One region of the Pseudomonas sp. B21-028 genome, then DNA from elsewhere that is predicted to be linked to it. Evidence: predicted binding sites of a transcription regulator. Region 1 holds the regulator's gene; each other region holds the start of a gene.
What was found. The regulator sigma-54, encoded in region 1, starts transcription at its own class of promoters, with help from an activator protein. The targets are predictions, from matches to a motif close to ANTGGCATNNANNTTGCTNT.
Positions count from the first base shown of each region.

Region 2: the regulator sigma-54 is predicted to act here: its motif matches at 4,730-4,749, upstream of flgB (flagellar basal body rod protein FlgB).
Region 3: the regulator sigma-54 is predicted to act here: its motif matches at 3,627-3,646, upstream of LOY35_RS09090 (CmpA/NrtA family ABC transporter substrate-binding protein).
Region 4: the regulator sigma-54 is predicted to act here: its motif matches at 4,080-4,099, upstream of glnA (glutamate--ammonia ligase).

Region 1 is NZ_CP087184.1:999,318-1,006,526, reverse strand. It holds gene LOY35_RS04325 (KpsF/GutQ family sugar-phosphate isomerase) at 256-1,230, shown strand; gene LOY35_RS04320 (HAD family hydrolase) at 1,231-1,755, shown strand; gene lptC (LPS export ABC transporter periplasmic protein LptC) at 1,763-2,335, shown strand; gene lptA (lipopolysaccharide transport periplasmic protein LptA) at 2,322-2,867, shown strand; gene lptB (LPS export ABC transporter ATP-binding protein) at 2,867-3,592, shown strand; gene LOY35_RS04300 (RNA polymerase factor sigma-54) at 3,812-5,308, shown strand; gene hpf (ribosome hibernation-promoting factor, HPF/YfiA family) at 5,386-5,694, shown strand; gene ptsN (PTS IIA-like nitrogen regulatory protein PtsN) at 5,707-6,171, shown strand; gene rapZ (RNase adapter RapZ) at 6,174-7,031, shown strand; gene LOY35_RS04280 (HPr family phosphocarrier protein) at 7,047-7,209, shown strand, end outside.
Region 2 is NZ_CP087184.1:4,914,532-4,921,740, reverse strand. It holds gene LOY35_RS21180 (flagellar brake protein) at 1-670, opposite strand, end outside; gene LOY35_RS21175 (flagella synthesis protein FlgN) at 763-1,230, opposite strand; gene flgM (flagellar biosynthesis anti-sigma factor FlgM) at 1,277-1,582, opposite strand; gene flgA (flagellar basal body P-ring formation chaperone FlgA) at 1,755-2,519, opposite strand; gene LOY35_RS21160 (chemotaxis protein CheV) at 2,598-3,524, shown strand; gene cheR (protein-glutamate O-methyltransferase CheR) at 3,579-4,406, shown strand; gene flgB (flagellar basal body rod protein FlgB) at 4,790-5,197, shown strand; gene flgC (flagellar basal body rod protein FlgC) at 5,201-5,644, shown strand; gene flgD (flagellar hook assembly protein FlgD) at 5,660-6,382, shown strand; gene flgE (flagellar hook protein FlgE) at 6,412-7,209, shown strand, end outside.
Region 3 is NZ_CP087184.1:1,982,373-1,989,581, forward strand. It holds gene LOY35_RS09075 (bifunctional protein-serine/threonine kinase/phosphatase) at 1-72, opposite strand, end outside; gene LOY35_RS09080 (NarK/NasA family nitrate transporter) at 82-1,293, opposite strand; gene LOY35_RS09085 (ANTAR domain-containing response regulator) at 1,692-2,267, opposite strand; gene LOY35_RS09090 (CmpA/NrtA family ABC transporter substrate-binding protein) at 2,281-3,492, opposite strand; gene LOY35_RS09095 (quinone-dependent dihydroorotate dehydrogenase) at 3,735-4,754, shown strand; gene rmf (ribosome modulation factor) at 5,085-5,300, opposite strand; gene rlmKL (bifunctional 23S rRNA (guanine(2069)-N(7))-methyltransferase RlmK/23S rRNA (guanine(2445)-N(2))-methyltransferase RlmL) at 5,833-7,209, shown strand, end outside.
Region 4 is NZ_CP087184.1:380,183-387,391, forward strand. It holds gene glnL (nitrogen regulation protein NR(II)) at 1-323, opposite strand, end outside; gene LOY35_RS01760 (DUF4124 domain-containing protein) at 577-1,197, opposite strand; gene LOY35_RS01765 (DUF4124 domain-containing protein) at 1,194-1,709, opposite strand; gene LOY35_RS01770 (chorismate mutase) at 1,907-2,461, opposite strand; gene glnA (glutamate--ammonia ligase) at 2,579-3,985, opposite strand; gene thiI (tRNA uracil 4-sulfurtransferase ThiI) at 4,315-5,769, shown strand; gene typA (translational GTPase TypA) at 5,908-7,209, shown strand, end outside.

The DNA.
Region 1 (7,209 bases):
AGCCTCACATCCGAATGCCCTGGCCAGCCGATAAAGGTCGGACCGCCAGGCATCCGGACCGGCGGCGAACTATATCACTGCAACGGCCACGCGCCCAAGGGCCACCCCTGGCCGGTTAAGCCTGACTTAAGGTAAATGAGTACATTTTATTCAAACCCGGCGGGGTGTTTGCACGAAGCATGACGAACTAGCGTGAGGGAATTGTTCATTGCCGCTATAATCGCCGCCTTTTCATCGGGCTATACGATTTCTGACATGAGCCAAACCAGCGACCTGATTCAATCGGCACAACGTACCATCCGCCTCGAACTCGAAGCCGTGCAAGGCTTGCTGCCCCGTATCGACGCTGATTTCATACGCGCCTGCGAGATGATCCTGGCCAGCACAGGCCGCGTCGTCGTGGTCGGCATGGGCAAGTCCGGGCACGTCGGCAACAAGATCGCCGCGACCCTGGCCAGCACGGGCACCACGGCATTCTTCGTCCACCCGGCCGAAGCCAGCCACGGTGACATGGGCATGATCACCCGGGACGACATCATCCTGGCGCTGTCCAACTCCGGCTCCACCAATGAAATCATTACGCTGCTGCCACTGATCAAGCGCCTGGGCATCCGGCTGATCAGCCTCACCGGCAACCCGGACTCGCCGCTAGCCAAGGCCGCCGAGGTGAACCTCAACGTTCACGTCGAGCACGAAGCCTGCCCGCTGAACCTGGCACCGACCTCGTCCACCACTGCGGCCCTGGTCATGGGCGATGCCCTGGCCGTGGCCCTGCTGGAGGCCAGGGGGTTCACCGCGGAAGACTTCGCCTTCTCCCACCCCGGTGGTGCGCTGGGTCGCCGCCTGCTGCTGAAGGTGGAAAACGTGATGCACGCCGGCGCAGAGTTGCCACAGGTGCAACGCGGCACGCTGCTCAAGGACGCACTCATGGAGATGACCCGCAAGGGCCTGGGCATGACGGTGATTATCGAGGCCGACGGCAAGCTCGCCGGGATCTTCACCGACGGCGACTTGCGTCGCACCCTGGACCGCACCATCGATGTGCACAGCACCACCATCGAGCAGGTCATGACGCCCCACGGCAAGACGGCCCGTGCAGAAATGCTCGCCGCCGAAGCCCTGAAAATCATGGAAGACCACAAGATCAGCGCCCTGGTGGTGGTCGATGCCGAAGACCGCCCGGTGGGCGCCCTGAACATGCACGACTTGCTGCGTGCCGGAGTCATGTAAATGAACGCAGACCTGCTGCAACGCGGTAAAGACATCAAGCTGGCCGTGTTCGACGTGGACGGCGTGCTGACCGACGGACGCCTGTATTTTCTCGAGGACGGCAGCGAATTCAAGACGTTCAATACCCTCGACGGCCAAGGCATCAAGATGCTGATGGCCGCCGGCGTGCAGACGGCCATCATCAGCGGCCGCAAGACCCCGGTGGTCGAACGGCGCGCGAAGAACCTTGGCATCCCCCACCTTTATCAGGGTCGCGAGGATAAACTGGTGGTCCTGGACGAACTGCTGGGGCAACTCAATCTAAGCTATGCACAGGTCGCCTACCTGGGTGACGACCTGCCGGACCTGCCGGTGATCCGTCGGGTCGGCCTGGGCATGGCAGTGGCCAATGCGGCAGGTTTCGTCCGCGAGCACGCCCATGGCGTCACCACCGCGCGAGGCGGCGAAGGCGCGGCCCGTGAGTTCTGCGAACTGATCCTGCGCGCCCAGGGCCGCCTCGAAGCGGCCAACGCCGCGTACCTGTGAGCCATTTATGCTGAGCAAGAAGATTCGCACCATCCTGCTGTTCGCGTGCATCGCGGCGATTTTCGCGGCGGTGGGCTACTGGAACATCAGCCCCGAACGCTTCCTCGATCGCCCTGCCGTCCAGGTCGCGGAAAACGATATCGACTGGTATGCGACCAACACGCATACACTGCAATACCTGCCCGACGGCAAGGTGCAGTACGAAATGACGTCCGACAAGGTCGATCACGTCAAGGCCACCGACATTTCACTGGTCGCCAATCCGGACCTGAACATGTTCCGTGGCACGGAATTCCCGTGGCACGTGCAGAGCAAGCGCGCCGAAGTCAATTCCGGCGGCACCGAAGTGGAACTGATCGACTCGGTACGCGTCGCACGAACCGATGAGAAGAACCGCACGACGATCATCACCAGCACTCGCATGACCGTGTTCCCGCAGCGACAATATGCGCAGACCGAGCAACCCGTTAGAATCGACGGCGCCGGTGGTGTATCGACCGGCACGGGAATGAAAGCGTATCTGAAGGAAAGCAGGATACACCTGCTATCGAACGTAAGAGGACAGTATGAAGCTCGCTAAAACCCTCCCTATTTTGCTCAGTCTGGGCGCAGCACTGGGAAGCGCGAGCGCCTGGTCTCTTCCCAACGACCGCGACCAGCCTATCCGCATCCAGGCCGACGACGCCCAACTGGACGACAAGAACGGTATCGCCACCTATAGGGGCGACGTGATCATCACCCAGGGCTCGATGAAGGTCACCGGCAATACCGTGACCATCACCCGCACCCAGTCCGGCGATATCGACGTGGTGACCTCGGTGGGCAACCTGGCCTATTTCGAGCAGTTGCAAACGGCCGGCGACACCAAGCCCGTGCAGGGCTACGGCGTGACCATCCAGTATCACGCGTCCCAGGACCGCGTCGTGCTGATCGATCGCGCCAAGGTCATCGACAAGGACAACAACGTCACCCAGGGCGAGAAAATCGTCTACGACACGAACAAGAAACTCGCCAGCGCCGGCCGCGCCACCGGCAACAAGGTGACCGAGCAGCGTCCACGGATCGACATGGTCATCCAGCCGAAAAAGAAAACCGAGCAAAGGCCCCAGTAATGGCAACTCTGAAAGCTCAGCACCTGGCCAAGAGCTACAAAAGCCGTCAGGTCGTGCGCGATGTCAGCCTGTCCATCGACAGCGGGCAGATCGTTGGCCTGCTCGGCCCCAACGGCGCGGGCAAGACCACCTGTTTCTACATGATCGTCGGCCTGGTCCAGGCCGATCAGGGCCGCATCCTGATCGACGACCTGGACGTCAGCCACCAGCCGATGCACGGTCGGGCAAAGGCCGGCATCGGCTATTTGCCACAAGAAGCGTCGATCTTCCGCAAACTGTCGGTCGCCGACAACATCATGGCGATTCTCGAAACCCGCAAGGAACTCGACAAGGCCGGTCGTCGCCAGGAGCTGGAAAGCCTGTTGCAGGAGTTCCACATCAGCCACATCCGCGACAACCTGGGTATGAGCCTGTCCGGTGGCGAACGGCGCCGGGTGGAAATTGCCCGCGCCCTGGCTACCGCACCGAAATTCATCCTGCTCGACGAACCGTTCGCCGGCGTGGACCCGATTTCGGTGGGCGACATCAAGCAGATCATCCACCATCTCAAGGCCAAGGGGATCGGCGTGCTGATCACCGACCACAACGTGCGCGAGACGCTGGACATCTGCGAAACCGCCTACATCGTCAATGACGGCCAATTGATCGCCGAAGGTGACTCCGCCACCATCCTGGCCAACGAACTGGTCAAGGAAGTGTATCTGGGCCATGAGTTCCGCCTGTAAGCGCGAAGTGTCTGGCAAATTGTCCCGGCGCCGCTGGTTTAACCGCGCAGCGCCTCGGGATGTTCTCAGTGAATCCCCTATCATGGGGAAACTAATTGAGAACTTCCCCTAGGCAAACACTTCAGTTTCAGGCATATAATTTGCTTAAGGTTTGGCGCTCCGGCGCCCTTGTAGTGGATGGCGCATGTGCGCCGGCGAATAAGGTGTTAAGCCCCTGCCATGAAACCATCGCTAGTCTTGAGAATGGGCCAGCAGCTGACGATGACACCGCAGCTGCAACAGGCCATCCGCCTGCTCCAATTGTCGACCCTGGACCTGCAACAGGAAATCCAGGAGGCCCTGGAATCCAATCCGATGCTCGAACGCCAGGAAGAAGGCGACGACTTCGACAACACCGATCCGCTGGCCGACAACGTCGAGCAGAAACCCAATACCGAGATCCAGGAACCGTCCTACCAGGAGGAAGCCGCCCCGACGGTGGATAACCTCGAGGATGGCGAGTGGGCCGAACGCATCCCCAATGACCTGCCCGTGGACACGGCCTGGGAAGACGTCTACCAGACCAGCGCCAGCAGCCTGCCGAGCAGCGACGATGACGAGTGGGACTTCACCACCCGCACCTCCGCCGGTGAAAGCCTGCAAAGCCACCTGCTGTGGCAGTTGAACCTGGCACCGATGTCCGACACCGATCGCCTGATCGCCGTGACCCTGATCGACTGCATCAACAACCAGGGCTACCTGGACGAAACCCTCGAGGAAATCCTCGAAGCCTTCGATCCGGAGCTGGACATCGAGCTGGACGAGATCGAAGCCGTCCTGCACCGTATCCAGCAGTTCGAACCGGCCGGCATCGGCGCCCGCAACCTGGGTGAGTGCCTGCTGCTGCAGCTACGCCAACTGCCCGCCAAGACGCCGTGGCTGGCCGAAGCCAAGCGACTGGTCACCGACTATATCGATCTGCTGGGCGGCCGCGACTACAGCCAGCTGATGCGCCGCATGAAGCTCAAGGAAGATGAGCTGCGCCAGGTGATCGAACTGGTCCAGAGCCTCAACCCACGCCCAGGCTCACAGATCGAGGCCACCGAGCCCGAGTACGTGGTTCCCGACGTGATCGTGCGCAAGCACAACGATCGCTGGCTGGTGGAGTTGAACCAGGAATCGGTACCCAAGCTACGGGTCAACGCCCAATACGCGGGCTTTGTAAGACGCGCCGACACCAGCGCCGACAACACTTTCATGCGCAACCAGTTGCAGGAAGCGCGCTGGTTCATCAAGAGCCTGCAGAGTCGCAACGAAACCCTGATGAAAGTTGCCACCCAGATCGTCGAACATCAACGCGGTTTCCTGGACTACGGCGACGAAGCGATGAAACCGTTGGTCCTGCATGACATTGCCGAGGCAGTGGGCATGCACGAATCGACAATCTCCCGGGTGACCACACAGAAATTCATGCATACCCCACGGGGTATCTACGAATTGAAATATTTTTTCTCCAGCCACGTCAGCACCTCCGAAGGCGGCGAATGCTCTTCCACGGCCATCCGCGCGATCATCAAGAAACTGGTGGCCGCGGAAAATCAGAAAAAGCCGTTGAGTGACAGCAAGATCGCTGGTTTACTGGAGGCACAAGGCATTCAGGTGGCCCGCCGTACCGTCGCCAAGTATCGTGAATCCCTCGGGATCGCGCCTTCGAGCGAACGCAAGCGGTTGATGTAACAAGGCCACGCCACAGCGTTCCAGTGGCAGGCATTTCTGCCTGCCGCTTTATGCACTGGCAACGAAGGAGAAGCTGTATGCAAGTCAACATCAGTGGACACCAACTGGAAGTGACCGAACCCCTGCGTACCTACATCGGCGAAAAACTCGACCGATTGGAAAGGCATTTCGACAAGATCACCAACGTGCAGGTCACGATGAACGTCGAGAAGCTGCTGCAGAAAATCGAAGCCACGCTGCATATTCCCGGCGGAGAGGTGGTTGCCAACGCGGAGCACACAGACATGTATGCCGCGATTGACCTGCTGACCGACAAGCTGGATCGCCAACTCAAAAAGCATAAGGAAAAGACCCAGAGCCTCCTCCAGGGCGCTACCGGTCGTTAACCCCCCCAATCCATGATCCGACTAGAAACCATCCTGACCCCCGGCCGTTCCATGGTGAACGCGCCGGGCGGCAGTAAAAAGAAAGCCCTCGAACAAATCGCCAACCTGATCCACCGCGAAGTGCCGGATCTGGAAATGCAGGACGTCTTCGAGGCCCTGGTTGCCCGTGAAAAACTCGGTTCCACCGGTTTTGGCAACGGCATCGCCATTCCCCACTGTCGCCTCAAGGGATGCACCACGCCCATCAGCGCGCTGTTGCACCTTGAAGCCGCCATAGATTTCGACGCCATCGACGGCGCACCGGTCGACCTGCTGTTCGTACTGCTGGTTCCGGAAGCGGCGACCGATGCGCATCTTGAGCTGCTGCGCCAGATCGCCAGCATGCTGGACCGCAAGGAAGTGCGCGAAAAACTGCGCAGCGCACCGAGTAACCAAGCCTTGTATCAGGTCGTCCTGGACGAGCAGAACGGTCATTAATCATGCGCCTGATCATCGTCAGCGGTCGCTCCGGCTCCGGTAAAAGCACGGCGCTCAATGTGCTTGAGGACAGCGGCTATTATTGCATCGACAACCTGCCGGCCGGCCTGCTGCCGGAGTTGGCCGAACGGGCGTTGATCCACACCGAGCTGGCGCAACCGCTGGTAGCGGTCTCCATCGACGCACGCAACCTGCCGAGCCACCTGTCGCGTTTCCCCGAACTGCTCGAGGAAGTACGCAACCGGCATATCCAGTGCGATGTGCTGTACCTGGATGCCGATGACGAAACGCTGCTCAAGCGCTTCTCCGAAACCCGGCGGCGCCACCCGCTGAGCAATGCCAACCGCTCGCTGGCCGAAGCCATCGAAGACGAAAGCCAGTTGCTCGGGCCGATCGCCGACCTGGCGGACCTTAAGGTCAACACCACGAACCTGAACCTGTATCAGTTGCGCGACACCATCAAGTTGCGCCTGCTGAACCAGCCGGAGCCAGGCACGGCGTTCCTGGTGGAGTCGTTCGGCTTCAAGCGTGGCATGCCGGTAGATGCCGACCTGGTGTTCGATGTCCGTTGCCTGCCCAACCCTTATTGGAAACCGGAGCTGCGCGAGCAATCCGGGCTCGACCAGCCGGTGATCGACTACCTGGCTGCCCAACCGGATGTCGAGGAGATGTTCCAGGACATCTCCGGCTACTTGCTTAAATGGCTGCCCCGGTTTGCCGCCAGCAACCGCGCCTATGTCACGATTGCCATCGGCTGTACCGGTGGTCATCACCGCTCCGTCTACCTGACCGAGCGCCTGGGCCAACTCCTGCAACAATCCCTGAAGAACGTCCAGGTTCGCCACCGCGACCTCAGCTAAAGGATCCACATCGCGATGCCTGCTCGGGAAATTGAAATCATCAACAAGCTGGGCTTGCACGCCCGGGCTTCAGCCAAGTTTGTCGGCGTGGCCGGTCAGTTCAAGGAGACGACCATCCGCGTTGGCCGTACGAAGGACGCCACGGTCGACGGCAAGAGCATCATGGCAATGATGATGC
Region 2 (7,209 bases), 2.6 Mb from region 1:
GGCCACTGATATTGTGGAAGCGCACGCCAGCGAAGGTGGTGTTGATGCGTTCTTCGAAATGCAGGTAACGCAGTTCGACCGGTGCCGTCATGTTGCCAAAGGGCAGGGCGGCGATGAAGCGCTCGTAAACCTGGCCCAATTGCAGGCGCTCGGTGATGTCGCCATCGAAGCGCAGCTTGCAGCCGGTGGCGGAGATATCCAGCAGTTTGCCGTTCACCGGTGACTTGAGCTTGTCGCCGCCCAGTTCGATGTTCACCAGTTGCGCCAGCTTCAGGGCGGCGCGGAAGGCATTGCGACGCTGGTGATAAACCACTTCGTCGGGCAAGGCGCCGCGATAGCAGCGACCCTCGCTGGATTCATTGATTGTCAGCGGACCCTTGCCTTCCCACGCGATGCGTACGCCATCATGGAAACCCTCGACCCGAAACGGCTCGCCCGCGAGCAGGAAACGCTCCCCGTCGCGGGGGATCATTTCATCCAGGGCCAGGGTGTTCTTCTCGCGATCGACGTCGACCAGATAGCTCTGGAAGCGCTGGGTGCGTTCGTGGAAGGTGATGATCAACGGATCGTGGCTATCTTGCAGCATCCGCAAGTTGCCGGAGATTTCCAGGGGCGTGGTAAGGACCTTGGGCGGTTGCGGAGCATCATCCGCGTTTGAGGCATTGAACACGGTGGGTCAATCTCCAGGCAAAATACGACTACGAATAGCCAGCATTTTGCCAGCATCTATCGCGGGTTGATAGAGCGCAGGCATGGTTCGTTTCATGCTTGGCTGAGCGGGCGGTGCTTGACCATCTTGGCGGTCGAACCGCGAGCATCGTAAAGCGTCGGGATCTCACCGCCATTGAGGATGCGTAGCTGGTTGGCGGTAGCGGCTTGCTGGAGTTGGATCGACTGGCCGTTGCGGGCGTTGGCCGCCTGGCACTGGGCGAGCAGGTCATTGAGCACTGCGCTTTGGGACAACAATTGATCGCCGAGCGTCGACTGGCTGGCCAGTTGCTCGAGGCCATCGTTGTTGGCGGGCAGGTTGAGGCTGGCGAGAATCTCGCTGCGTTTGCGGCCATGCTGATCGAGCAAAATGATCAATGCCTGTTTCTGTGCCAGGATATTTTCCAGCAAGGGCATGTCACGACCGTGCAGCGCCAGGGATTCGGTCTGCAGCAGCTCCAGCAATTGTTGCGCTGGAGCAAAGTCGTCGATGATCAGTTGCAATAAATTAGTGTCGTGCATGGCTGGCCTTGGGTCTTAGCGTCCAAAAGCCTGCGCAGGCGGCGGCCTAGCGCTGGGCTTCGAAGTTGAGCAGTTTGCTGGCTACACGGTTGCTGTCGACTTTATAGCTGCCATCGGCGATAGCTGCTTTCAACTCGGCCACGCGGGCGTTGTCGACGACAGGTTGATCGCGCAGCTTGTCAGTGACCTTCTGCAACTGCTGAGCCTCATCACTGAGGTGTACCGACTCCCCGTTCTTGACAGTGGTGGCTTGCTCGGCCGGCGAGGATTTTTCGGTTTCCTTGCTGGCGCTGGGGCGCGTAGTGCCTGTCAATGGTGAAGAGCTGTTTAAACGATTGAAATCGATGACCATGGTAAAAAACCTCTGGGTATTTGGACGCTTGCCATGTTTTCGGCCATCCCCAAAAAAACTTTAGGCTCATTTGTTCAATGAGCGTGCGCACGTCTGCGCTTGCCTTGCGTAAGGCACAGTCTAGGGAACAGCAGGGTCAAGCGCCAGCTTTCTACCCCTCTCTACCGGATCGCTACATAGCCACTTCCACATGGCCTGGGGCCATCACCTGCGCCTTGATGACGCGTTGGGAATTGAGGTTTTTCACCCGAATCTGTTCGTTCATGGCGCCATTGGACAGGGCTTCGCCGGGCATGCGCACGGCCAGCGTGCCGCTGCGGGCGGTGATCACCACCTGGTCGCCTTTGCGGACGACTTCGGCCTGCTCCAGGTGCAGGAGAGTCACGACCTGGTCGGCTACCATTGGTCGGACAAGTTTCTGTCCGATGGCCTGATCGACCGAGGTCAGGAACCCTTGGTTGATCTGGCTGACATCCCGTTCACGCAACGTCACGTCCTGGGGCTCGACGATTCCGGCCCGTTTCAAGGGGCGGGTCGTGGTAACGATTTCGCGAAACAGGCGCACCTGGGCCGGCACGAAGACTGTCCAGGGCGCCGTGCTGTCGCAGCGGACCTTTACCGTGACCCGGCCCAGGGGCCTGGCGGGGCTTTCCAGGGAGGCAGTCAATTCCTTGTCGCACATTGGCATGCGTAAGCGCGGGTCGATCTGGTTGACTTCGATTTCGTAGCGACCTTCGGTTTGACTGGAAGCCAGATAGTCTTCTACGGTGAATTCAAGAAAGCCCTGAGTGACGCCGATAAGGAGATCAGGCAAGGTAACTGGAGCATCGGCAAGGGCGCGTCCCCCCGAGGCGAACAGGCAGGCAGCCAGCAGCACACCGAGCCAGAGGCGGCAATGAGTGGTCAGGCGTCGAGAAAATGTCGTTTGTGTGTTCATGCCGGTTGAATAGCAAGCCCCGTGCCGTTTAGTGATGAATGCGCGTCGGACACATTAGCGTTAGGTAGGAGTCAGGGCATGGCGGGAGTGATGGATTCGGTAAACCAGCGCACGCAGCTGGTCGGTCAGAATCGCCTGGAGCTGTTGTTGTTCCGTCTCGATGGCCAGCAGTTATATGGGATCAACGTATTCAAGGTCCGCGAGGTGCTGCAATGCCCCAAGCTGACCTTGATGCCCAAGTCCAGTCCCGTCGTGTGCGGTGTGGCAAACATCCGGGGAGCGACCATCCCGATTCTCGATCTGGCGATGGCCACCGGTTCTGGTCGGCTGCTGGATCAGAGCAATCCGTTTGTGATCATCACCGAGTACAACACCAAGACCCAGGGTTTCCTGGTGCGCTCGGTGGAGCGCATCGTCAACATGAACTGGGAGGAGATTCATCCACCGCCCAAGGGCACCGGCCGCGATCACTACCTGACGGCGGTGACCCGGGTCGACGGCCAGTTGGTGGAAATCATCGACGTGGAGAAAATCCTCGCCGAAGTGGCGCCGACCACGGAAACCATCTCCCACGGTGTGGTGGACGCCGAAACCCAGCACAAGGCGGTTTCGCTGCGGGTGCTGACGGTGGATGATTCGTCGGTGGCGCGCAAGCAGGTGACCCGTTGCCTGCAGACGATCGGCGTCGAAGTGATTGCGCTGAACGATGGACGGCAGGCGCTGGACTACCTGCGCAAGCTGGTCGACGAGGGCAAGAAACCTGAAGAGGAGTTCCTGATGATGATCTCCGACATCGAGATGCCGGAGATGGACGGGTATACCCTGACGTCGGAAGTCCGCAGCGATCCGCGTATGCAGAAGCTGCACATCATTTTGCATACCTCTCTGTCGGGCGTCTTCAACCAGGCGATGGTCAAGAAGGTCGGTGCCGACGATTTTCTCGCCAAGTTCCGCCCCGATGACCTGGCTTCCCGGGTGGTCGAGCGGATCAAGGCAGCTGAATAAAGGTCGGGCGCATTATGTGCCCGGCAAATCAATACAATGGAAAGAGGCGGTAACTTGTCTACGGGTAATTTGGATTTCGAACAGTTCCGGGTTTTCCTGGAAAAAGCCTGTGGCATATTGCTTGGTGAAAACAAGCAATATCTGGTGTCGAGCCGTCTCAACAAATTGATGGAGCAACAGGGCCTCAAATCGTTGGGCGAGCTGGTGCAGCGCATCCAGACCCAGCCGCGCAGCGGTTTGCGCGAAATGGTGGTGGACGCCATGACCACCAACGAAACCCTGTGGTTTCGCGATACCTATCCGTTCGAAGTCTTGAAGAACAAGGTGCTACCGGCGGCCATCAAGGCCAGCCCGGGCCAGCGCCTGCGGATCTGGTCGGCAGCCTGTTCGTCGGGCCAGGAACCTTATTCGTTGTCGATGTCCATCGACGAGTTCGAGCGGACCAACATCGGCCAGTTGAAGGGCGGCGTGCAGATCGTCGCCACGGACCTGTCCGGGACCATGCTTAACAACTGCAAGACCGGTGAGTACGACAGCCTGGCCATCGGCCGCGGCCTGTCACCTGATCGCCTGCAACGCTACTTCGATCCGAAAGGGCCGGGGCGCTGGGTGGTCAAGGCGCCGATCAAGAGCCGGGTGGAATTCCGCTCGTTCAACCTGCTGGACAGCTATGCCAGCCTGGGCAAGTTCGACATCGTGTTCTGCCGCAACGTACTGATCTACTTCTCCGCCGAAGTGAAGAAGGACATCCTGCTGCGTATCCACGGCACCCTTAAGCCGGGCGGTTACCTGTTCCTCGGTGCGTCCGAAGCGCTGAACGGCTTGCCCGATCATTACCAGATGGTCCAGTGCAGCCCGGGGATTATCTACCAGGCGAAGTGATGCGGTCGGGTCGTCAAAAAAACGGGAGCTCCTACCGGCTCCCGTTTTTTTATGCCTGCTGATTAGTGCTTGCTCACTCTGTGGACCGAGCTTTTGTGGGAGCCGAGCTTGCTCGCGATGCAGGCAACACGGTTTCAACTCCCGACCGCGTCATCGTTCATCGCGAGCAAGCTCGGCTCCCACAAAAGCTCGCTCCCACTGTAATTGCCAGTGCTACTCAAAAAGCGGCAGAAAAGCGGCAGGTAAGCGGAAAGCGGTTGCCGCTTTTCTGGCATTGCCGCCTTGCCGATGCCCGCAAAGCCCCGGTTTATGGGGTTTTTGAAAGTGGCACGACGCTTGCTATGTCCATGTACGTACATTCTGGTCACCCAAAGGTTTCCGACATGAGCATCAGCTTCGATAAAGCGCTCGGTATCCACGAACAGGCCCTGAGCTTCCGCGCCCAGCGTGCCGAAGTCCTGGCCAACAACATCGCCAACGCCGACACCCCGAACTACAAGGCTCGGGATCTGGACTTCTCCAAAGTGCTCGCCGAGCAGAACGAGAAAACCAAGAACGGTTCCTTCGCCCTGAACATGACCAACAACCGTCATATCGAGGCCGAAGGCCTGGGCAACGGCGATGAGTCGCTGATGTATCGCACGCCGATGCAACCTTCGATCGACCAGAACACCGTGGACGCTCAACTGGAACAGTCCAACTACGCGGAGAACTCCGTGAACTTCCAGGCCAGCTTCACCCTGCTCAACAGCAAATTCAAAGGGCTGATCTCGGCCCTGCGCGGAGAATAAGCCATGTCGATTGCGAGCGTATTCAACATCGCCGGCAGTGCCATGAGTGCCCAGACCACTCGCCTGAACACTGTCGCCAGTAACATCGCCAACGCCGAGACCGTTTCGTCGAGCATCGACCAGACCTACCGGGCCCGTCACCCGGTGTTCGCCACCATGTTCCAGGGCGGCCAGTCGGGCGGCAGCGACTCGCTGTTCCAGGAGCAGGATGCGGCCGGGCAGGGCGTGCAGGTGCTTGGCGTCGTCGAGGACCAGAGCAACCTCGAAGCGCGCTATGAACCGAACCATCCGGCTGCCGACGCCAAGGGCTACGTCTATTACCCGAACGTCAACGTCGTCGAAGAAATGGCCGACATGATTTCCGCCAGTCGTTCGTTCCAGACCAACGCCGAAATGATGAACACCGCCAAAACCATGATGCAGAAGGTCCTGACCCTGGGTCAGTGATAAGGGGCGAGTCACATGAGCGTTACCAATACCACCGGCGGTTTGAGCCTCAACGAGATTCTGGCCAACTCCTCGGTCAAGACCAATAACACCTCCGATAGCCTGGCTTCGGTGACGGGTGCTGCGACCGGTAAAAAGGAGCTGGGCAAGGATGCGTTCCTGCAATTGCTCGTTACCCAGCTGAAAAACCAGGACCCGCTGTCGCCACAGGACAACGGTGAGTTCGTTGCCCAACTGGCACAGTTCAGCAGCCTGGAAGGCATCACCACCCTCAACGATACCGTGAGCGGGCTGGCCAGCAACTACAACTCGTCCCAGGCCTTGCAGGCCTCGTCGCTGGTGGGGCGCTCAGTCATTGCCCCCGGCGACAAGGCGGTGGTCGACACCTCCAAAAGCCTCAACGGCACGGTGGTGGTGCCATCAGCGGTATCGTCCGTCGCGGTCAAGATCGTCGACAAGGACGGCAAGACGGTTCGCACCATCGACCTGGGCAGCCAGAAGGCCGGTAACTCCGCCTTTATCTGGGATGGCAAGAACGACTCGGGCACCACGGTCGAGTCGGGCACTTACACCTTCACGGCTTCGACCACCATCGACGGCCAGGCCACGTCGCTGATCACCAACCTGCCGGCAACCGTCAGCAGCGTGACGATCAGTCAGACAGGGGGAGAGCTGATGCTCAACCTCGCCGGGCTGGGCAGCATCGCCCTGTCCAAAGTACAAACTATTGGTATGTAGAGCCGACTAACCCGGCAAAGGAGTGGAATATGTCTTTCAACATCGGCCTTAGCGGTCTCTATGCTGCCAACAAACAGCTGGACGTCACCGGTAACAACATCGCCAACGTGGCAACCACCGGCTTCAAATCGTCCCGAGCGGAATTCGAAGACGTCTACTCGGCTACCAAGCTGGGTTCAGGCAGCAAGACCGTCGGCAACGGCGTGCGGCTGTCCAACGTTTCCCAGCAGTTCGGCCAGGGTGACGTCAACAACACCGGCAACGTGCTGGACATGGGCATCCAGGGCCAGGGCTTCTTCGTCCTGAGCAACGACGGTTCCCTGAGCTACACCCGTGCCGGTACGTTCAAGACCGACAAGGAAGGCTTCATCACCAACAGCGACGGCACTTCGCGTCTGCAAGGTTATGGTGTGGACGCCAACGGCAAGATCCAGAACGGGATCCTGACCGACCTGCGTATCGACACCTCCAACCTGCCGCCGAGTGCTACCAGCCTGGTTTCGTCGACCATCAACCTGAACTCGACGGCCACGGCAATTACTGCGGCGTTCGATCCGACCGATACTTCGACCTTCACCAAGCAGTTCACCACCCCGGTCTACGACACCCAGGGCAACCAGCACTCCATGGACCAGTACATGGTCAAGACGGCTGGCAATACCTGGAACGTTTATACCTTGATCGATGGTCGTAACCTCGATGGCTCCGCGCCGACCACGACCGGTGCGACCGCGCCGGTCCCGTCGACCATGACCTTTGATTCGAGCGGTAAGCTGGTCCAGGTCAGCACCCCGAATCCGCCGGGTGCGCCGCTCACTGACAGCGAC
Region 3 (7,209 bases), 980 kb from region 1:
GCGCAGGGCGTCCTGGTTTTCCTCCCGTGGGCCGATGGCCGTGGCTTCGGCAAAACTCAGTTGCAGGCTCATGGTCGCTGTTTATACCCGAGCCGCAGTGACGGCTGCCGAGCCCCAGGTGGTTCTCCAGCGACGCTTGACGCCGTGCAGGCCGAACCAGGCCAGCACGCCCAGGCTGGCGAACAACCACAGCGCCAATTGGTAGCTGCCGGTGCTTTGCTTGATCGCGCCCATGCCCGCCGCCAGGGCGAAGCCACCGATGCCGCCCGCCATGCCGATCAGCCCGGTCATCACGCCGATTTCGCGCCGGAAACGTTGTGGCACCAGTTGGAACACGGCGCCGTTGCCTGCACCGAGCCCGAGCATGGTGCAGACGAACAGCGCCAGTGCCGCGTAGGAGCTCGGCAGGTTGAAGCCCACCGCCGCGATGCAGATGGCCGCCACGGTGTACATGCCCAGCAAGGTGCGGATACCGCCGAAACGATCCGCCAGGGCACCGCCCAACGGCCGCATCAGGCTGCCGCCGAAGACGCACGCCGCGGTGTAGTAGCCGGCGGTCACGGGGCTCAGGCCATATTGGTCGTTGAAGTAGCCGGGCAGGGCGCTGGCCAGGCCGATGAAGCCGCCGAAGGTCACGCTGTAGAAGAACATGAACCACCAGCTGTCACGGTCACCCAAGGCCTTGAGGTAGTCGGCCATGGATTTGGTTTTCGGCCGCTCGGGAGCGTTTTGGGCCAGCCACGCGAAGACGACCAGGGTCACGGCCAGCGGGACGAGCGCGAAACCGAACACGTTGCCCCAGCCGAAGGCGGCGGCCATCAGCGGCGCGATGATTGCGGCCAGCACGGTGCCCGAGTTGCCGGCACCGGCGATGCCCATGGCCTTGCCCTGGTGTTGTGGCGGATACCACTGGGAAGCCAACGGCAGGGCAACGGCAAACGACGCGCCGGCCATGCCCAGGAACAGGCCCAGCAACAGGGCTTGCTCGTAGCTGTGGATGCCCAGTTTCCAGGCGCAGAACAGCGCGCAGATCACGATCACCTGACCCACCATGCCGGCGGTTTTCGGTGAAGTCCGGTCGGCCAGCAGGCCCATGAACAGGCGCAGCACGGCGCCGGCCAGGATCGGCGTTGCCACCATCAGGCCGCGTTGTTGAGTGGTCAGGTGCAGGTCGGCGGAGATCTGCACCGCCAGTGGACCGAGCAGGTACCAGACCATGAAGCTCAGGTCGAAGTAGAGAAAGGCCGCGAACAGAGTCGGGGTGTGGCCGGATTTCCAAAAGCTTGAATTCATCGCGCACCTCAGCTGTGAAAGTCTCGAGAAATGAGTCAGTGCTCAGAGCAGTGCGCCGGCTGTGGTCGCACCACCGGCCCCGAAGAGCCAAAACAAAAAAACGCCGCAACCCGGATTGCCAGCGAGGCAAGGAGGGTGTGCGACGTCTTTGTCGTAGGTGGGGCAACCGCCGTTGGTTACCTGTGGGGTTGCTTAAGCGAGATCTGTGCCAACAGCGGGTATCGAGGGAAGGCCATCGCGAGCAGGCTCGCTCCCACAGTGGGCCCGGGGTGTCGCAAATGCTGTGCTTCGCCGGGGGAATCCTGGTGGGAGCGGGGTGCTGCAAATGTTGCGTTCACCTCGAACCCCTGTGGGAGCGAGCCTGCTCGCGATGGTGCCGGGCGAGACGCCGCGAGGCGTCAGCCCAGCAACTCATTCATCGCAATGATCTGCTCCGCCACCTGGATCAGTTTCTGTTGGCGGCTCATGGCCTGGCGGCGCATCAGGGTGTAGGCCTGTTCTTCGTTGCAATCCTTCATCTTCATCAGCATGCCCTTGGCCAGTTCGATGCGCTTGCGTTCGGCCAGTTGCTGGTCCCGGGCCAGCAACTGGGCGCGCAGGGCCTGGTCGCTTTCAAAGCGGGCCATGGCCACGTCCAGGATCGGTTGCAGGCGTGCGGCGTGGATGCCTTCGACGATATAGGCGCTCACTCCCGACTTGATCGCCTGGCGCATCACATCGGGGTCGTGCTCGTCGGTGAACATGACGATCGGTCGTGGCTGATCGCGACTGACCAGCACGACTTGTTCCATGACATCCCGTCCGGGTGACTCGGTATCGATCAGGATCACGTCCGGACGCACTGTTTCGACGCGTTCGGGCAGGTCGATGGTCAGTCCGGATTCGTCAATGACGTCGAACCCGGCTTCCACCAGAGAGGCTTTGAGGCGACCGACTTTTTTCGCGGTGTCGTTGATCAGCAGGATACGCAGCATGGTCGGGCTCCTGTCAGCGGCTGGCGAAAAGGGGAGCCGCATCGCTCAAGGCGTGCAGTTTGAAGCTGCGGGCATACCCGGCCGGATCCGAGCCGTCCCAGGTGGTACCGTCGATCAACTGGCTGCTGCGCATGGCCTGGAAGGTGGTCGAAATCCCCAGTGCCGTACACGCCTGGCGATACAGCTCGAGTTGCTGGACCTCCTGCGCCACGGCCAGGTAGTCCGGGTCTTCCCGCAACAAACCCCAGCGTCGGAACTGGGTCATGAACCACATACCGTCGGACAGATAGGGCACGTTCACCTCGCCGCCGCCATGGAAGCGCATGGCGTGGGGATCCTGCCAGCTGTTGCCCAGGCCATCGGCATAGGTCCCCAACAGACGGGGTTCGATGCAGTCCAGCGGGGCGTCGAGGTATTCGGGAGCGCTCAGCAGGTGTGCGGTGCCGCGGCGGTTCTCGGTGCTCTGTTCGATGAAACGGCTGGCTTCGAGGATCGCCATCACCAGCGCCCGCGCTGTATTGGGGTACTGCTCGACGAACGCACGGGTACAGCCCAGGACTTTTTCCGGATGATCGGGCCAGATGGTCTGGGTCGTCGCCAGGGTGAAGCCGAGGTTCTGTTTCACCGCGCTGGCGCACCAGGGCTCGCCGACACAGAGCCCGTCGATACGCCCGGCTTGCAGATGCGCAATCATCTGCGGCGGCGGTACCACCACGCTGTCGACATCCGACAAGGGGTGAATACCCTGGGCGGCGAGCCAGTAATAAAGCCACATCGCATGGGTGCCGGTGGGGAATGTCTGGGCAAAAGTCAGTTTCGGGCGAGTTTGGTGCACATGGCGCTCCAGTGCCTCAGGACTGGTCACGCCCATCGCCTGCAAGCCGTGGGAGAGGTTGATGCTCTGGCCGTTCTGGTTCAGCCCCATCAGCACCGCCATGTCGGTCGGCGCGACACCGCCGATGCCCAGGTGCACGGCGTAGATCAGGCCATACAGGCTATGGGCCGCGTCGATTTCACCGCTGACCAGCTTGTCCCGCAGGTTGGCCCAGGACGTCTGGCGCTTGAGGTTCAAGGTCAGGCCGTAGGGTTGGGCGAAGCCCTGGGTGGCGGCCACCACGACCGGGGCGCAGTCGCTCAAGGCCATGAAGCCCAGGTTGATCGCGCTTTTTTCCGGGGCGTCGCTGCCATTGACCCAGGCCAGGGGGTTGGCTGGAATTTCATTCATCGAGGCATCACCTTCCATATAAAAAAAGCGCCGTACCCGGACGAATGCCAGAGCAAGGCCGGATGACGACGCCGTTGTCCTTCAAACAGTGTTTCACTCATTCCATCGTTGGCATGAGCGTCGATGACTACAGGGGTGCAAGGCATATGCCATCGGCGCTGTTTTGTGCTGGTGCCTCGCTTGAACCGCCGTTGCGCGGCTATAATCGCCGCCTCATTTCGTCGCCCGAGTCAAAGCCGCCCATGTACACCCTGGCCCGTGAACTGCTGTTCAAACTCTCCCCGGAAACCTCCCACGATCTGTCCCTGGACCTGATCGGCGCGGGCGGACGTTTGGGCCTCAATGGTCTGCTGTGCAAGGCGCCGGCATCGTTGCCGGTGAATGTGATGGGCCTGCAATTCCCCAACCCGGTCGGGCTGGCGGCGGGCCTGGACAAGAACGGCGCGGCCATCGACGGCTTCGCGCAGTTGGGTTTCGGCTTTGTGGAAATCGGCACCGTCACACCACGGCCCCAACCGGGCAACCCCAAACCACGACTGTTTCGCCTGCCGCAGGCCGAGGCGATCATCAACCGGATGGGCTTCAACAACCTTGGCGTTGACCATCTGCTGGCCCGCGTGGCTGCTGCCAAATACAAGGGCGTGCTGGGCATCAATATCGGCAAGAACTTCGACACGCCGGTGGAGCGTGCCGTCGACGACTACCTGATTTGTCTGGACAAGGTCTACGCCCACGCCAGCTATGTGACCGTCAACGTCAGTTCCCCGAATACCCCGGGGCTGCGCAGCCTGCAGTTCGGTGATTCCCTCAAGCAATTGCTGGCCGACCTGGCCCGGCGTCGTGCCGAACTGGCGGTGACCCATGGCCGGCATGTGCCGTTGGCTATCAAGATCGCTCCGGACATGACCGACGAAGAAACCGTCCAGGTGGCCCAGGCCCTGGTCGAGACCGGCATGGACGCGGTGATCGCCACCAACACCACGCTGGGCCGCGAAGGGGTCGAAGGGCTGGAGCACGGTGACGAAGCGGGCGGATTGTCCGGCGCACCGGTGCGTGACAAGAGCACCCACACCGTGAAGGTGCTGGCTGGGGAATTGGCGGGGCGCTTGCCGATCATCGCGGCCGGCGGGATCACCGAAGGACGGCACGCCGCCGAGAAGATCACCGCGGGTGCAAGCCTGGTGCAGATTTACTCGGGCTTCATCTACAAGGGACCGGCGTTGATTCGTGAGTCGGTGGATGCGATTGCGGCGTTGGGGTGATACAGCCACTGCCTGAAGGTTGTGCAAACCCTCTGTGGCGAGGGGATTCATCTGTGGCGAGGGGATAAATCCCCGCTGGGCTGCGAAGCAGCCCCCTTCGATGTATGAATCGATGAAGGTGTTTCGGTCTTGTGATTTTGGGGCTGCTTTGCAGCCCAGCGGGGATAAATCCCCTCGCCACAACAGTGTTCGCAACTTGGGTTTCTGACGGGCATTAAAAAGGGCTCCTCGAAGGAGCCCCTGGGCCGTAGCCCGCCGTCCGGATGGGACGCGCGTGGTTAAATCGTTATGTGGATCGAAATTGTCGAGTTCTGAGTATTGAGCCCTGTGTCAGCCGACGGCGTGAAGTTCGTTGAGTCTGTGGATACCCGCAGTGCCGGTCATACCGTCCCAGTTGTCGCCGCGTCCTTCTCGCCAGCCATTGATCCAGGCTTGACGTACCGACGGTAGAGTAAAGGGGCAAAGCTCACGGGATTTACCACCAACACCATATTGGTAACCGCGTAAAAATGCTCTTTCCAACGGATCACGCTTAAGTCTTCTCATAGGGTATTGCCCTCACTTGTTGACTGTTACTTCGCGTCGGCCTCTGTTGAGGCCGGGGCAGAATCATTCTGCCGTTGGTGGCTCGTTGCCGGCGTGACGAGCCAAGGTGTTGGCGCCGTTGTGGCGTCAACCTGTGTTGAGTTCTAACCAAAGCGTCACAGGGATGGAATGATCGTTTTGTCATAAGCACGTAACATTAAAGATGTTAGGGCGATAAGTAACAGCGTGTTCAGCATCCGCTTTTGACCAAGACCCCTGTATGATCGGCCCTGCGCTGAACGGTGCGGTGTTTTCCCGGATGAGAATGTCCCCCTGTTGCACTCGGGTACTATTCGACGAAAGGGGTGACTTTTCACTATTTGTTACACCGAATTTTTTATCTGCCCCTGCATCTAAGCTCTTTTAACCTGAGCGGCGAGGGTGGAATGGCACACTTTCGTGCCACCGGGTGCTCTTGAGAAAAGCACCTGATTGAACCTGACCCGGCAATGCGTTGCCCCGGTCCACTTAGCCAAAGGCTCTGGAACTCCCCATGTCCGATCGTTTCGAACTCTTCCTCACCTGCCCCAAGGGCCTCGAAGGCCTGCTGCTCGAGGAAGCCATCGGGCTTGGCCTTGAAGAGGCGCGCGAGCACACCTCGGCCGTTCGCGGCGTGGCCGACATGGAGACGGCGTATCGCCTGTGCCTGTGGTCACGGCTGGCCAACCGCGTGTTGCTGGTCCTTAAACGTTTTTCGATGAAAGACGCCGAGGACCTGTACCACGGCGTGCTGGACGTCGACTGGCAGGACCACATGCTGGCCGATGGCACCCTGGCGGTAGAGTTCAGCGGTCACGGCTCGGGCATCGACAACACCCACTTCGGCGCCTTGAAGGTCAAGGACGCCATCGTCGACAAGCTGCGCACGCCCTCCGGCGAACGGCCGTCCATCGACAAGCTCAACCCGGACCTGCGTATTCACCTGCGCCTGGACCGCGGCGAAGCGATCCTCTCCCTGGACCTGTCCGGTCACAGCCTGCACCAGCGTGGTTATCGCCTGCAGCAAGGTGCCGCGCCGCTGAAGGAAAACCTCGCCGCCGCCATCCTGATCCGTGCCGGCTGGCCGCGCATTGCCGCTGAAGGCGGCGCCCTGGCCGACCCGATGTGCGGCGTCGGTACCTTCCTGGTGGAAGCGGGCATGATTGCCACCGACATGGCGCCAAACCTGCGTCGCCAGCAGTGGGGTTTCACTGCGTGGCTGGGCCACGTGCCGGCGCTGTGGAAGAAACTCCACGAAGAAGCCACTGCCCGCGCCGCCGCCGGGCTGGCCAGGCCAGCGCTGTGGATTCGCGGTTATGAAGCCGACCCACGGCTGATCCAGCCAGGTCGCAACAACGTCGAGCGTGCCGGCCTGAGCGAGTGGATCAAGATCTATCAGGGCGAGGTCGCCACGTTCGAGCCGCGTCCGGACCAGAACCAGAAAGGCCTGGTGATCTGCAACCCACCGTACGGCGAGCGCCTGGGCGATGAGGCCAGCCTGCTTTATCTCTACCAGAACCTCGGCGAACGCCTGCGCCAGGCGTGCCTGAACTGGGAAGCGGCGGTGTTCACCGGCGCCCCGGACCTGGGCAAGCGCATGGGCATCCGCAGCCACAAGCAATACTCCTTCTGGAACGGTGCCTTGCCGTGCAAGCTGCTGCTGATCAAGGTGCTGCCGGACCAGTTCGTCACCGGCGAGCGTCGCACGCCGGAACAGCGTCAGGCCGAGCGCGAGCAAGCCCGCCTTGACCAGGAAGAGCAGGGACAGGCACCCCAGGTACCGCAAGAGCGCCAGTACAACAAGAATGGCAACCCGATCAAGCCGACCCCGGCCCCCGCGCCAGTGGTCGAGCAGGCGCGTTTGAGCGAAGGCGGGCAGATGTTCGCCAAT
Region 4 (7,209 bases), 620 kb from region 1:
AGCAACAGGGTGGCGCCGTTACTCAGGATCGGGGTTACCGCGTAGTCGACCGTCAGCGTCTGGCCGGTCAGGGCGGTGAGCATCGCTTCGCGCTTGGTGAACGGGTGAGCCTGCTCCACGGCCTGGCGCAAGGAGTTGAGTGCCTCGGCGGATTCGGTGAACAGCTCGCTGATGAATTGTCCATGGCTGCGCTGGCCGCTGACAGCCAGGAGCATCTCCGCCGCCGGATTCATGTACTCGAGGCGCAGTTCGGCATCGAGCAGAATGGTCGCGGTGGTGAGGTTATCGAGTAGCAAGCGGTGTAGTGCGTCGCTAATGGTCATCGGGACCTCTTTTGAAGCGTGGCAATTCGGGGCCGGTCCCAAATTGCGCGCGCAATGAATGCGCTGATGGCAGGAAAATGCAAAAACCAAACCAAGGCTCCGAAAAGAAGCGTTTAGAGCCTGAAAAGGGCTTTTTGCGCCCAATTGCGTGGCGTTCTGCCAGTTTTTCCGGGTACTTTCGAACCAAAATGGGTTGGTACCTGAGTAGCGGTGCAACGATATGCACCAATATAGTGCGTAGGCAGGAGGGGCGTTAGAAGAATGGCAGGATGCTGCTTTCTTCTTCGGGCTTGTCGGCGAGGGGGCATTCGGGGCGCTGGCCATAGTCTGCCGTGGCGCAAGGCTTGATGCGGCGTTTCTGCGCCAGCGAAATGCGCTGCATGTGGAAGGGCTGGTTGGCGGTGCGTTCGAGAGTGCGGTCTTGCTCGTCGAGGATTTCTACCGCCAGTTGGTGAGTGCCCCGATCGATGTTGCTCAAGGCAAACACTGGGCTTGGTCCTGGTTCGCCAGTGGGCCGGCCGTCGAGCAGCAAGCGATAGCGATGGCCCTTTTTCAGACCCGGCTCACTGGTGACGGTGACGATCAGTTCCCCCGCTGTGCTGCGTATCGTGGTGTCTGGCTCCGGGATCAGCAGTCGGAGCATCTCGTAATGAAACAGGGGTTTTGACTGGGCTTCGGAGGTTGGCGCCGAGGTTGCGGCAGCAGGCGGCATAGGCATCCGGTTGCCGGATGGCAGTTGGACTTTCTTCGCATTGCCGGGGCGCGGTTGATCGGTGAAGACTCGATTGCCCTGGGCGTCTATATAGGTATAGATCTGCGCCATTGCTGGCCAGGCGACCAGTGACAGGCACAGGGCAAGCGCCCAGCGGCTCATGGCCGGTGCACCCGCTGCACGGTAAAAGTGACCGTTTCGCTCTGTTGCACAAGGTTTTCCCCATCGATGACCTGGACCGCCAGGCGGTGCTCGCCCCGGTCGATGTTCACCAGTTGCAGGCGCGGCACGTTGGAGGGCTGGCCGTAGGGCTGGTCGTCCAGCAGCAGCCTGAACTGATGAGGGCTTTGCAGGCGCGGTTGCGCCCGGACGCCGACGGTGAAGGTGCCATTGTTGGCGCGCAGAGCTTCCTCGGTGGGGATGTCCGTCAGTTCGAGTGTTTCGTAGGCCTTGCGCGACGCTTCGCTGTCGGCGGGAGCTGTTGGCGCGTCCGGGCTGGTTGGGGACTGGCGCTCGATGCTGTTGAGTGGTGGCAACTCCACCGTCTGAGCCGGTACGCCTTGGGGCGGCTGGTTGCTGTAGGCGGTGTTGCCCTCGGCGTCGGTGTATTTGTAGATTTGGGCTGCTGCGGGCAGTGCCAGTAGCAACAAAACGCCAGGAAAGACACGACCCATAAAAATCGACCGGAAACTGAAAGTGTTGGATGCAGCATAGGACAAGGAGCCGCTAGGCCCAACCCAAGCGTTCAAACACTGAAGTCCTCTTGTGGGAGCGAGCCTGCTCGCGATGGCGATCGATCAGCAACATTGCTGTTGCCTGATACACCGCTATCGCGAGCAGGGCTCGCTCCCACAGGGAAATGTGTGTTGACTTAGCTTTTGGCCAGGCACAGTTCCGCAGTCGCCCGGATCAGGGCAAGCCGGCGCACCGGGTGCTGTTTGTTGTGGTGGGTGGCTCGGGCCAGCCATTGCGGGCACTGCGGGTCGGTACGGTAGGGGGCGAAATCGGCCAGCTGTTGCAACAGGCGCTTTTGCAGTCGATCAAGCTGCGGGCGGATTTGCCCTGCCAGGTCCGGACGCGGGAGATCCGGGGCCTTGCCTTCCAGGGTCCAGTCGGACAGGTTGATGTACTGCACCAGTTTGTTGGCTTCTATCTGGGCGCTGAAAAACGCTTCCACGGTTTCACCAGACAGCTTGTAGACCGGCGCCTGGGCGACGGCGGCGGCAATGACTTCACGCTCGCGCTGGCGGTCTTCCACTGGTTTATGACTGTCCCATTTGCTCAGCGCCACTTGATCGGCGATGGCTATGCGTTCGCCAATGACGTTCAGCAGAGGCGTCAGAGCGTCGGGAGCCGGCGTGGCTTCGGCTGTGCTTGCCAGCAGCGTGGCCGAGAGGGCAAGGCCAAGTGTGAAGCGCAAGTTCATGGGCGGTCTCTTCTTCGGGGAGGGGCGGCGGTCATCATGCAGTAACCTGCGCCCATGAAAAAGGCCTCCCGAAGGAGGCCTCTCTTGTTTCACGCCGCGTGTGCGAGCGCTACCGGATCAGCAGCTGTAGTACAGCTCATATTCCAGTGGGTGTACGAAGGTGCGAACCTTGATTTCTTCTTCGCTTTTCAGTGCGATGTAAGCGTCGATGAAGTCATCGCTGAATACGCCGCCCTTGGTCAGGAACGCACGGCCCTTGTCCAGCTCTTCCAGGGCTTCTTTCAGGCTGCCGCAAACCTGCGGGATTTCCTTGGCCTCTTCAGGCGGCAGGTCATACAGGTTTTTGTCAGCGGCATCGCCAGGGTGGATCTTGTTCTGGATACCGTCCAGACCGGCCATCATCAGTGCGGCGAAGGCCAGGTACGGGTTGGCGGCCGGATCCGGGAAGCGGGCTTCGATACGGCGAGCCTTAGGGCTGTTCACGTAAGGAATACGGATCGAGGCGGAACGGTTGCGAGCCGAGTAGGCCAGCATTACCGGTGCTTCGAAGCCTGGGACCAGACGCTTGTAGGAGTTGGTCGACGGGTTGGTGAAGCCGTTCAGGGCCTTACCGTGCTTGATGATGCCGCCGATGAAGTACAGGGCGGTGTCCGACAGGCCGGCATAGCCTTCGCCTGCGAAGGTGTTCTTGCCGTCTTTGGAGATCGACACGTGAACGTGCATGCCCGAACCGTTGTCGCCGTACAGTGGCTTCGGCATGAAGGTCGCGGTGCGGCCGTAGGCATCGGCAACGTTGTGCACGACATACTTCAGGGTCTGGACTTCGTCAGCCTTCTTGACCAGCGTGTTGAACTTCACGCCGATTTCGTTCTGGCCGGCAGTCGCCACTTCGTGGTGGTGAACTTCCACGGTCTGGCCCATTTCTTCCAGTGCGTTGCACATGGAGGTACGGATTTCGTGGTCGAAGTCGAACGGTGGTACTGGGAAGTAGCCGCCTTTCACGCCTGGACGGTGGCCTTTGTTACCGCCTTCCACGTCTTGGTCGGACATCCACGAACCTTGTTCGGAGAAGATCTTGAACATGGAGCCGGAGATGTCGGACTTGAATTTGACCGAGTCGAAGATGAAGAACTCAGGCTCAGGACCGAAGAAAGCGGTGTCGCCGATGCCGGTGGACTTCAGGTATTCCTCGGCACGGTGGGCGATGGCGCGTGGGTCGCGGTCATAGCCTTGCATGGTCGAAGGTTCGATGATGTCGCAGACCAGGATCAGGGTCGGCTCTTCGGTGAACGGATCCAGGACGGCGGTTTCGTCGTCCGGCATCAGGATCATGTCGGATGCTTCGATGCCTTTCCAGCCAGAGATGGAGGAGCCGTCGAACATCTTGCCGATTTCGAAGAAATCGTCATCCAGGGCATCGCGGGCCGGCATGGTCACGTGATGTTGAGTGCCTTTGGTGTCAGTGAAGCGCAGATCAATCCACTTGACGTCATGATCTTTGATGAGTTGAACCGACTTCGACATATGTCCTCCGGGTGGCTTCGGGCGGGTAATGGTATGCCCGTAGATATGAGTGATGCCGGCGCGAATACTCTGCCAAGGCAACCTGCCTCACAAGGGAGCAAATTGCATGCCAGTGCCCCAGCTTGGGTTTTTTGCACCAAACCCACGCCTTTGGAAGGCTTGAACAGCGGATTGTCAGACAATTACGCACTGTAATGTAGCGCAATGGAAGGCTTGTGACCTGTTTTGGTGCGCTAAAAACCAAGCACACATTAATTGGTCAAACCTTGAGCAATTTCCGCTATAATCCGCGCCCCCCTTTTTCGGCTGGCCGTTCGCGCGCTGTTTTCATGAAACTAATCGTAAAAGTCTTCCCCGAAATCACCATCAAGAGCCGCCCGGTCCGGACGCGTTTCATCCGGCAGTTGGCTAAGAACATCCGTGCCGTGCTCCGTGATCTGGACCCGGTCGTGGTGGTGAATGGCGTGTGGGACAATCTCGAGCTGGAAACCCGCGTCAGCGAACCCAGGATCCTGAAGGAAATGACCGAGCGGCTGACCTGCATGCCGGGCATCGCGCATTTCCTGCAGGTGGATGAATATCCGCTGGGGGATTTCGACGACATCGTTGCCAAATGCAAGCAGCATTATGGCGATGCGTTGGCCGGCAGGATTTTTTCGGTACGTTGCAAGCGTGCGGGCAAGCATCCGTTCAGTTCGATGGATGTGGACCGCTACGTCGGCAGCCAGCTGCGCCAGCAGTGCGGCGCCGCCGGTATTTCGTTGAAAAACCCGCAGGTTGAAGTACGCATCGAAATTCGCGACCAGCGGTTGTTCGTCATCCACAGCCAGCACAACGGCATCGGCGGGTATCCGCTGGGGGCCCTGGAGCAGACGCTGGTGCTGATGTCCGGCGGCTTCGACTCCACGGTCGCGGCCTACCAGATCATGCGGCGCGGCCTGATGAGCCATTTCTGCTTCTTCAACCTCGGCGGGCGTGCCCATGAGCTGGGCGTGATGGAAGTGGCGCACTTCATCTGGAAGAAGTACGGCAGCTCCCAACGCGTGTTATTTGTGAGTGTGCCGTTCGAAGAAGTTCTGGGGGAAATCCTCGGTAAAGTCGACGACAGTCATATGGGCGTCATTTTGAAGCGTATGATGTTGCGTGCCGCGTCCAGTATCGCCGATCGCTTGCACATCGATGCGCTGGTCACCGGCGAGGCGATTTCCCAGGTATCGAGCCAGACGCTGCCGAACCTCTCGGTTATCGACTGCGTGACCGAAAAACTCGTGCTGCGCCCGCTGATCGCCAGCCACAAGCAGGACATCATCGACACGGCCAACGCGATTGGCACCGCCGAGTTTGCCCGGCACATGCCCGAATACTGCGGCGTCATCTCGGTCAACCCGAAGACCGCCGCCAAGCGCGGGCGCGTGGAGCATGAAGAGAAAGAATTCGACATGGCGGTGCTCGAGCGTGCGCTCGAAAACGCCAGGCTGGTCCCGATCGATCGAGTGATCGACGAATTGGGCCAGGACATCAAGGTTGAAGAAGTCGGCGAAGCGCTGGCCGGTCAGATCATCATCGACATCCGTCACCCGGACGACGCTGAAGACGACCCGTTGAGCGTTGCCGGTATCGAGGTACAAACGATGCCGTTCTATGCAGTGAACGCGCGTTTCAAGGAACTGGACCCTACTCGCCAGTACCTGCTGTATTGCGACAAAGGCGTGATGAGTCGCCTGCATGCCCACCATCTGCTCAGTGAGGGGCATGCCAATGTGCGCGTTTATCGACCGAGCTAAGTGCCCGGGGCTGTTTGCCTGTGGCCTGCGTCACCGGCCCCCCGACGCCGCCGACAAGCTGTAGCGGCTTTGTCGGACTCAACGTAAATCGCTGCCACGACCTGTCAGCACACCGAATCCTCTGATCGAGATACACAAGTGATCGAAAATCTACGCAACATCGCCATCATTGCCCACGTTGACCATGGTAAGACCACCCTGGTAGACAAACTCTTGCGTCAATCCGGCACTCTGGAGCGCAACGAGCTCAACGACGAGCGCGTGATGGACTCCAACGACCAGGAAAAAGAGCGTGGTATTACCATCCTGGCGAAAAACACCGCCATCAACTGGAACGGCTACCACATCAACATCGTGGACACCCCGGGCCACGCCGACTTCGGTGGTGAAGTAGAGCGCGTGATGTCGATGGTCGACTCCGTGCTGCTGCTGGTCGATGCCCAGGACGGCCCTATGCCGCAAACCCGCTTCGTGACCAAGAAAGCGTTCGAAGCCGGCCTCAAGCCGATCGTCGTGATCAACAAGGTCGACCGTCCGGGCGCGCGTCCTGACTGGGTTCTGGACCAGATCTTCGACCTGTTCGACAACCTGGGTGCCACCGACGAACAGTTGGACTTCAAAGTCGTCTACGCCTCGGCCCTGAACGGTATTGCCGGTCTGGACCACACCGACATGGCTGAAGACATGACCCCGCTGTACCAGTCGATCGTCGACAACGTACCGGCGCCGGATGTTGACCGTGACGGTCCGTTCCAGATGCAGATCTCGGCTCTGGACTACAACAGCTTCCTGGGTGTTATCGGCGTTGGCCGTATCGCTCGTGGTACCGTCAAACCGAACACTCCGGTCGTGGCCATTGGTGCCGACGGCAAGAAGCGTAACGGTCGTATCCTGAAGCTGATGGGCCACCACGGTCTGCACCGTGTGGATGTTGAAGAAGCAGCTGCTGGCGACATCGTTTGCATCAGCGGTATGGAAGCGCTGTTCATCTCCGACACCCTGTGCCACCCGGACACGGTCGAAGCGATGAAGCCGCTGACCGTTGATGAGCCAACCGTTTCCATGACTTTCCAGGTCAACGATTCGCCGTTCTGCGGTAAAGAAGGCAAGTTCGTGACTTCCCGCAACATCAAGGAACGTCTGGACAAAGAGCTGCTCTACAACGTTGCACTGCGCGTTGAAGAAGGTGACTCGGCCGACAAGTTCAAGGTTTCCGGTCGTGGTGAGCTGCACCTCTCGGTACTGATCGAAACCATGCGTCGCGAAGGCTTCGAAATGGCTGTAGGCCGTCCGGAAGTGATCATCCGTCTGGTTGACGGCGTGAAGCATGAACCGTTCGAAAACGTCACCATCGACCTGCCGGAAGAATCCCAGGGCAAGGTGATGGAAGAGATGGGCCTGCGTAAGGGCGACCTGACCAACATGGTGCCGGATGGCAAA